DNA from 2 places in the Paenibacillus sp. 2KB_22 genome. Region 1 is predicted to be linked to the other one. Evidence: predicted binding sites of a transcription regulator. Region 1 holds the regulator's gene; the other holds the start of a gene.
What was found. Region 1 encodes LexA, which represses DNA repair genes until DNA is damaged. Its sites were predicted from a motif close to CGAACATATGTTCG; they were not measured.
Positions count from the first base shown of each region.

Region 2: the regulator LexA is predicted to act here: its motif matches at 2,064-2,077, upstream of addB (helicase-exonuclease AddAB subunit AddB).

Region 1 covers NZ_JBFRHG010000002.1:456,467-460,494, reverse strand. The annotation lists gene AB4111_RS12970 (aldehyde dehydrogenase) at 326-1,627, shown strand; gene lexA (transcriptional repressor LexA) at 1,736-2,362, opposite strand; gene AB4111_RS12960 (LysM peptidoglycan-binding domain-containing protein) at 2,659-3,036, shown strand; gene AB4111_RS12955 (DUF896 domain-containing protein) at 3,131-3,340, shown strand; gene AB4111_RS12950 (hypothetical protein) at 3,466-3,975, shown strand; gene AB4111_RS12945 (HAD family hydrolase) at 4,004-4,028, shown strand, end outside.
Region 2 covers NZ_JBFRHG010000002.1:1,243,149-1,247,176, forward strand. The annotation lists gene addB (helicase-exonuclease AddAB subunit AddB) at 1-1,999, opposite strand, end outside; gene AB4111_RS16550 (class I SAM-dependent rRNA methyltransferase) at 2,224-3,600, opposite strand.

The sequences.
Region 1 (4,028 bases):
TATTAATGTTTGTTATTACGCAATATCATTGTCACCTATCTTGTCACCTAATTAAGAGGAAGTTGAAGTCAATTCTCCTTCTAATAGAGGAGTAAACTATTATTGAAAATTGGAAGCAAAAATATTTAAATCAAGTTCCCTTAGAAATTCTGATAGTCACAGAATAGAAGTGAATACTAGCATTCACTCTATTAAAACGCCTAACAATTTTCAGATACTTTCAAATCAATGTTTCAATATTATGTTGATAGTTTCATATAGAAGAGGTATACTTTAATTGAATTTTGAACAATTTAATTTTAAATAATTAATTGGAGATGTTAATATGGATCAAGCAAAACAACTAGTGACAGAACAACGTACATTTTTTTATACAGGACAAACTAAAAATATCGAGTATCGGATTAATGCACTTCAACAGCTTAGAAAAGGAATTCAGAAGTATCAGCAACGGATACAAGATGCACTTCGTGCTGATCTGAACAAATCTGAGGCGGAAGCTTATGGTTCCGAGATTCGCATTGTTCTGGGCGAACTGGATTTTGCATTAGAACATCTGCAGGAATGGGCTGCACCAAAACAAGTCCCAACCAATTCAGCTATGCCGGATGGGGTGAGCACCATTTATCCTGAACCATACGGAGTGGCTCTTATTATTGCACCTTGGAATTATCCTTTCCAACTGGCCTTTGGTCCACTGATTGGAGCAATTGCAGCCGGTAACTGTGCAGTGATTAAGCCTTCTGAATTAACACCAGCCGTATCTCGTCTGACGTATGATCTGATTCAAGAGATCTTCCCTCAGGAGTATATTGCCGTTATGGAAGGGGAAGTCGAAGCCAGCACAGCATTGTTGAAAGAGAAGTTTGATTATATTTTCTTCACTGGTAGCACTGGTGTTGGTCGCATTGTGATGAAGGCAGCTGCGGAGCATCTGGCTCCTGTAACTCTTGAGTTGGGTGGTAAAAGCCCTGCTATTGTCCATAGTGATGCAGATTTGAAGCTGGCAGCACAACGTCTTGTACGTGGTAAGTTCCTGAATGCAGGGCAGACATGTGTTGCGCCGGATTACTTGCTTGTGCATGAACAAGTTCATGATGAATTGATTAATCTGATTGGCGCAGAGATCAAAGATAAATTTGGGGATGATGTGTTACAGAACGCTGATTTCCCGCATATTGTCAACGCCCGTAACTTTGATCGGTTGTCGAAATTTCTCACAGATGGCAAAACGCTGTTAGGTGGACGTTCTGTGCGTGAGCAGTTGCTGATTGAGCCGGCTGTACTTGGAGATGTGAACTGGGAATCACCTGTCATGCAAGAAGAGATCTTCGGTCCGATTCTTCCTGTATTTACGTACAGTGACTTGAACCCCATGCTGGATGAGATTGTTCGCCGACCAAAACCATTGGCGCTATATCTCTTCACACAGGATGAGCAACTGCAGGATCAGGTGCTGAATCAAGTATCCTTCGGTGGGGGATGTATTAATGACACACTTTCTCATATGACGTCGCATTATCTTCCGTTTGGTGGTGTAGGAGAGAGCGGTATGGGCTCATATCACGGACAACAGAGCTTTGATGTGTTCTCACACCACAAAAGTGTTTTGAAACGCAGTGAATAATTAGCCGATAAAACAATATAAAAATAAAAAGAGGTTGTCCTGTTCATCAGGGCAACCTCTTTTTGTATTTCAGTGCATTGCATCTAGTTTTGTTACTCAGGTTAGATATTAATGAATATCTCGGAAAAGGCCAATGACTTTACCCAAAATACTAACGTGTTTCAAACGTAAAGGTTCGAAGGTCGCATTCTCCGGTTGAAGGCGAATATGATCTTTCTCTTTATAGAACGTTTTCACTGTAGCTTCATCGTCTTCAGTCATTGCAACGACGATATCACCGTTATCAGCAGTTTGCTGTTGACGGACAATAACGTAATCTCCATTAACGATTCCAGCTTCCACCATACTATCTCCCACTACTGAAAGCATAAATACTTTCTGTTCGCCTACATAATGTGTAGGAAGAGGGAAGTAGTCTTCAATGTTCTCGGTTGCAGTGATTGGAACCCCAGCTGTAACCTTACCAACGACAGGAATACGTGCAACGCTATGAGCAAATTGATGAGAATGCTCAGATTCTTCCTGGCTCAGAAGCTCAATGGCTCTTGGCTTGGTAGGGTCGCGTCGGATCAAACCTTTTTTCTCCAAACGATCCAAATGTCCATGTACTGTTGAGCTGGAAGCCAGTCCAACCGCTTCACCAATTTCCCGTACGGAAGGAGGATACCCCTTCAACCGGACTTCATTTCGTATAAACTCCAGAATAGCCTGCTGCCTGCTGGATATCTTCGACATACCGTATCAACCCCATTTTAGTAACGTTTGGGAAAATTATAACATAGAACCTCCGTTCGTACAAACATAAGTTCTAAATAAAATAGCATTAAATCAGTGTTTTTTAACTTATAGAACAGAAATTGTCCAAAAGTCAGAGCATAATACTGCAAATGCTTTGCAAAAGAGCTTGAATTAAGATATTTCTCCTTCGAAAAACAAGCGAACAATTGTTCTAAAAATCTATTGAACAAAACAAGTGTTCGTGTTATATTGATTTCAACAGATAGGAACAAACGTTTGGAGGCGGGTATTTAATGAGATATTCAACTTATCAAAGTATTTATGAACCGATGAATTCGGAACTGGTGAAGTCTAACATAGGGAACTACAAGAAGGTTTTAGCGCGTTTCAAGATTTCTTCATGGATGTTAAAGATAGCCATTACCTCATTGATTATATTTATTGGATGCAGCACTGTTTTAACTGTATTTGCTGGCAATGAGAACGATGTTCTGCCTGGAGGAAAGATAGCTGTTTCACAAGGAGAAACATTATGGAGTATTTCTTTGGAACATAAACCGACGAATATGGATACACGTATATATATAGAAGCAATTAAGAAAGTGAATCAACTTCAAGCGACTTCCATCCAAGTGGGGCAAGTACTAACTCTACCGCAATTTGCAGAATAAAAGCACATCAATGAGTGTTAACGCGTGTCAGCTTGACAAGCTGCCTTTATCATGGCAAAGTTAATATGACTTTGTATTTTTGGAGGGGACAAGCTTGGATATAGATAGTCTGGTAGCACGCATTAACGAATTGGCTCGTAAGCAAAAGTCCACTGGATTGTCGGAGGAAGAACTTGCTGAACGTGCTGAGTTAAGAGAGATTTATTTGAGTAATATTCGTAGTAATTTCAGACAACAACTGGATACCATTGAGATTGTTGATGATGAGAATGACAAAGGCCACCAAGGCAAACTCAAACACTAACGAAACCTAATGATATCATTATGATATTTAGGTTTCTTCCTGTTATTTTGAGTGTGCAATTTATAGGGGGAAATGTTGGTTTACAGTTATGTAAGCCGATACAAAGACACATAAGGGGGATTCTCATGTCGCGTTCGTTCGAGAGAACGGTTAAGAAAAATTCCAAGCAGTTAAATCAGCAACGCAAAAAAAGTGGTCAACCAATCACAGGTACACCAGGTGAAGAAGTCTTTAAGGGACGCAGCCTTTTGTTCCCTATATTTTTGATCGGTCTCGCCTTTTTGTATCTGTTTATGAGCACGTTCCTTGTGCAAGCTCCGATGACAACCTGGGACTGGGTGACGATGTTGCTTTACGTATTTTTGGCAGTCATCTTCATGCTTCGTCGTCCATATATCAAGATTAGCAGTAATCGGATTATAACGACGAAGGGTAATCGTGAACGTTCAATCGGGGTTGAGGATATTGTCAAATTCAGAATTGAACCAGGCACAGTTGTTATCGAACATAAAAGTCGCGGGAAAAGATGGGTGTTCACCAAGTTATTGAACCGTTACGATACAGATGCGATTGCAGAACGTTTGCTGAAGTTTGCAAAAGCACACCAGATCACCGTGGAAACCGTCGAAAAGTAATTATTGCATAAAGGGGTAGATGATCGGAATGGCGTTAAAAGCGATTTTGTTCG
Region 2 (4,028 bases), 790 kb from region 1:
ACAACTGGCTGCTTGCCGCTGTAAGTGCCGTATAGATCAGAAAACGTTCATCCAACATTTGCCTCGTTGCTCCTGGTCCAAGCGTCACACCTCTTTCCGTCAGTAACGCTCTCTCCAGTTCCGTTAATACGCCATCATCCTGAGGTACAGCTGGCAATTCACCATCAACTGCACCAAGGATAAATACATATTTGATGTCCTGAAGACGTGTACGGTCCATGGAACCAACCAATACCTGATCAAGTGCGGGTGGTACTAGACCCAGCTTCAGTTCCGTCAATCCGGTCTCAATCATCCCGGCAAACAGAGTGATATCCAACCGTTCATTCCCCATCATATCTACCATCTGATCCAATAGATCCAGCACAGCTCCCCACATCTGCCGATGTTCTCTCGACCGTTCAGGGTCACCTTGAACCTTAGCTTCAGCAGACATATGTTCCAGCTTCCATGGGATTTCGGCATCTTCGAGCAGTCTGTATAGTGCCTCGCATTGAGCTTTGGCTGTCTTTGCCTTTTTCATTCGTTTCTCAAAAGCACCCAGAGAATCTGTAATGACTGTTCGGCAGCTCTCCATTAAAGAAAGCATTTGGTCCCGTCCTCGACTACGGCCTTCCTGACCATTGTCTTCCAGCGACAGGCTTGGTACATACTTCCACGGTTTGCCGTCAGTCCAGCGATACCCATGAATACCACAAGCCAGTACATAATTCTCAAGCTGGTCCATATCTTCACGAGTGATGGAACCATCACGCGGAAGCAGCAGATCCGTTTTGACACAGCGAAATACATCCTCATAACGCCAGTTGCGCCGAACAATATCCAGTGCGGAACGGATAAATTCGGATAATGGATGATGAAGCTCATTTCTTCTGCGGTCCAGAAAGACAGGTACGCCATAATCCCTGAATAACGGTTCAGCTATATCAGCGTAGGTATCCAGCTGACGAACAAGTACAGCCATATCCCGATAACGCGCACCTTCGTTTTGCGCCAGGCGCCGCATCTCACGAAGTGCTCCCTCCATCTCAGCTCGTCGGTTCTCCGCTGCAACCAGTCGGATTCCAGAATCAAGGCCATCATCTTTCCACCGAATTCGACGGTCGAAACCAGACTCCAGATGAGCAAGTCCCGCACGATCCTTGTATCTCGGTGGAATCTCTGAGTCCAGCACGGTTGTATCGCTCGGTACACCCAGTTCTTCAGCCATTCCTTTGAGACGCGCGTAAGCACTCGCCGTGGGATAGAACAGTTCCAATTCTCCAGGCAGAGCCCCGTGATCATAAGGACGATCCAATGTCAGTGCAATCGTCACGGAAGAGCACTGCAACATCAGGCGACCGATCACACTCATCTCCTGTGGCGTGAATCCCTGAAAACCATCAATCCAGATCTGAGCATCCTGCAGCAACGTACTTTCCGACAAACGCTCTGTCAGCTCGGTCAACGTATCTTCATCATCAATATATAAGTCAGTCAATTCCTGTTCATAGTCACGATATATCAGATTCAAGTCATGCAACTTGTCCTCCAGAATTGGTGAAGAGGATGAGGTATACCCTCCAGACAGCCCTTCTTCCAGCAATGATGGATCAACTTCATAACGTTTCAATTCACTATATAAGTCATTTAATTCCCCTATAAAACCCAGCTGGCTGCCGGATGCACCAAAGAGCTTCAATTCTTCCTTACGGCGCTGGATGACTTTATAAAGTAGCATTTTTTTGCCTTCGGCTCCGATCGGAATACGAGCAGAACCGCCTGCTTCCTGCATTACACGATAGGCTAAACGGCGAAAGCCGAGCACTTCTGCACGCATGGTACCTTTAATTGCTCCAGAAGACACCAATGCCTGCTCTGTTCGAAAAGAACTCTGTTCGGGAACGAGTAAAATCAAAGGTTTACCTTGCGGCTCCTTTTGAAGCAAGGATGTAATTTCCCGGGTAATCAGCGAGCTTTTGCCGCTGCCTGCCCGGCCAATAACAAAACGAACGGACATGTCTAATCCTCCAAACCACACGTACAAGATTTTAATTCCCAGTATAACATATCTGACTTGGTTCGGAACATACGTTTGCCACTATCCGGTAAAACCGGAGATTCTCTCCGTTAACACGGCAAAAAGCCCGCAGCTGTTCACACTGTGGACTTTTAACCGAAAGTATCATTCATTTAAACTTCACTTTATCTCACGAAAGATTAAAAAAGTGAAAAGGGACTCCTCTAATTCTTTTTACTGCGCACTTCGAAAATAGCAAATTTGAGGTAATGTCCTTCATCCACGCCCAAAATTTGCGGGTGGTCCTTACCGGCTGCCTTCCAGTCGATCAGACGAAGCACTTTGCCAGCATCTTCCGCTGCATCAGCAATCGTATCCAGGAAGAGGTCTGGACGCATGTGATACGAACAGCTGGCGGTTACCAAGTACCCGCCCTCATTGACCAGTTTCATTCCTTGCAGGTTGATATCCTTATATCCACGGCATGCACCTTTAACTGCTGATTTCGTCTTGGCAAACGCCGGGGGATCGAGGATGACGACATCAAATGTTTTACCGCCAGCTGCAAGCGCTTTGGAAGTATCTACTTTTTGTTCGCCAGCACGCGCACGTGCAGTACGTTCATCCAGTCCTTTCACTTGTTCACGCAAGTACTGGAATGCATCAGCAACTACGAATTCGACACGGTCGGTAAAACCGTTCAGCTCCACATTTGTTCGTGCACTCTCAATGGCGTGCTCTGAAATATCGAGACAAGTCACTTTCTTGGCTCCATACTTGCAAGCATTCAACGTGAAGCTGCCCGTATGTGAGAAGCACTCCAATACGGTGGCACCATCCCAATAAGGGAATGTAACTACCTTACCGCTTTTATTCACAGGCAAGAGCTGCTCTGTGCCGTCCTGCTCGGTCGTTTGGAGTGTGATTCCACTCTTGTAGCCCCATCCCTTCATAAGCGGTTCGATCGCTGCACGATTCTCACGTTGGTCGAAGAAGTAACCTGTCTTCTGTCCTTCCACAATGTCCACTTTAATGAGTAGTCCATTCTCTGTAACGGTGACATGTCGCGGGCATTCTCCATACAGTGGACCTTTGGTCTGCTCCAAACCTTCCAGTTCACGAATTGAGACATCACTGCGCTCATATATTCCTTCAGGTTGCATCACTTCAATGAGTGCTTGAACGATAGCTTCACGGCAACGATCCATACCAAGTGTAAGCAACTGTACAACGAGAATGCTGCCGAATCGGTCAACGATCAATCCTGGCAGAAAATCAGCTTCGCCGTAAACGAGACGGTACGCCTCTCCATCTTGGATAAAACGTTCCCGATGACGCAAGCAATCGCGAAAACGCGCTGCAAAGAACGCCGTATCCATCTGTTCAAACTCCAAGGGTTGATAAGCTACGACCCTTACTGTGATCTGAGATGCGGGATTATAATATCCTGTCGCCAGATAGCGACCTTGATGATTCAATACATTGACCAGATCTCCCGGCTCCGGGTTTCCGTCAACAGAGGCAATTTCATTGTTAAATATCCATGGATGTGCATGTTCAAGCCGCTTTTTGCGACTGCGTTCGAGTGTAACTGATGGCAAGGTAGATCCACTTCTTTCATAGTTAGTTGAAAAGATAGGTTTAGTGCAAAGGAGACGCTACGGCGACGAATTGTTCCTCTGATCGCTGTTATCCCCAGATTTTTCGATTCCCTTTCTTTAAAGGGAAAATCCGGGGATAAAGGCGAGCGCTTCGCTTCTTCGGTAACAATTTCGTCTTCTTCGCTGCGTTTGCACAAATCACCGTATCTTTCGAATTGGGGTGCAGCAACTTGGTGGCGTTTCGGTTACGAATCGATCTTCCGATCGCTGTTGTCTCCAGATTTTTTTGATTCCCTTATTTAAAGGGAAAATCCGGACACAGCATATGCTCCCGATGTAGCTTTCCTTCAGAAAGCTTTTAGGCGAGCGCTTCGCTTCTTCGGTAACAATTTCGTCTTCTTCGCTACGGTTGCACGAATCACCGTATC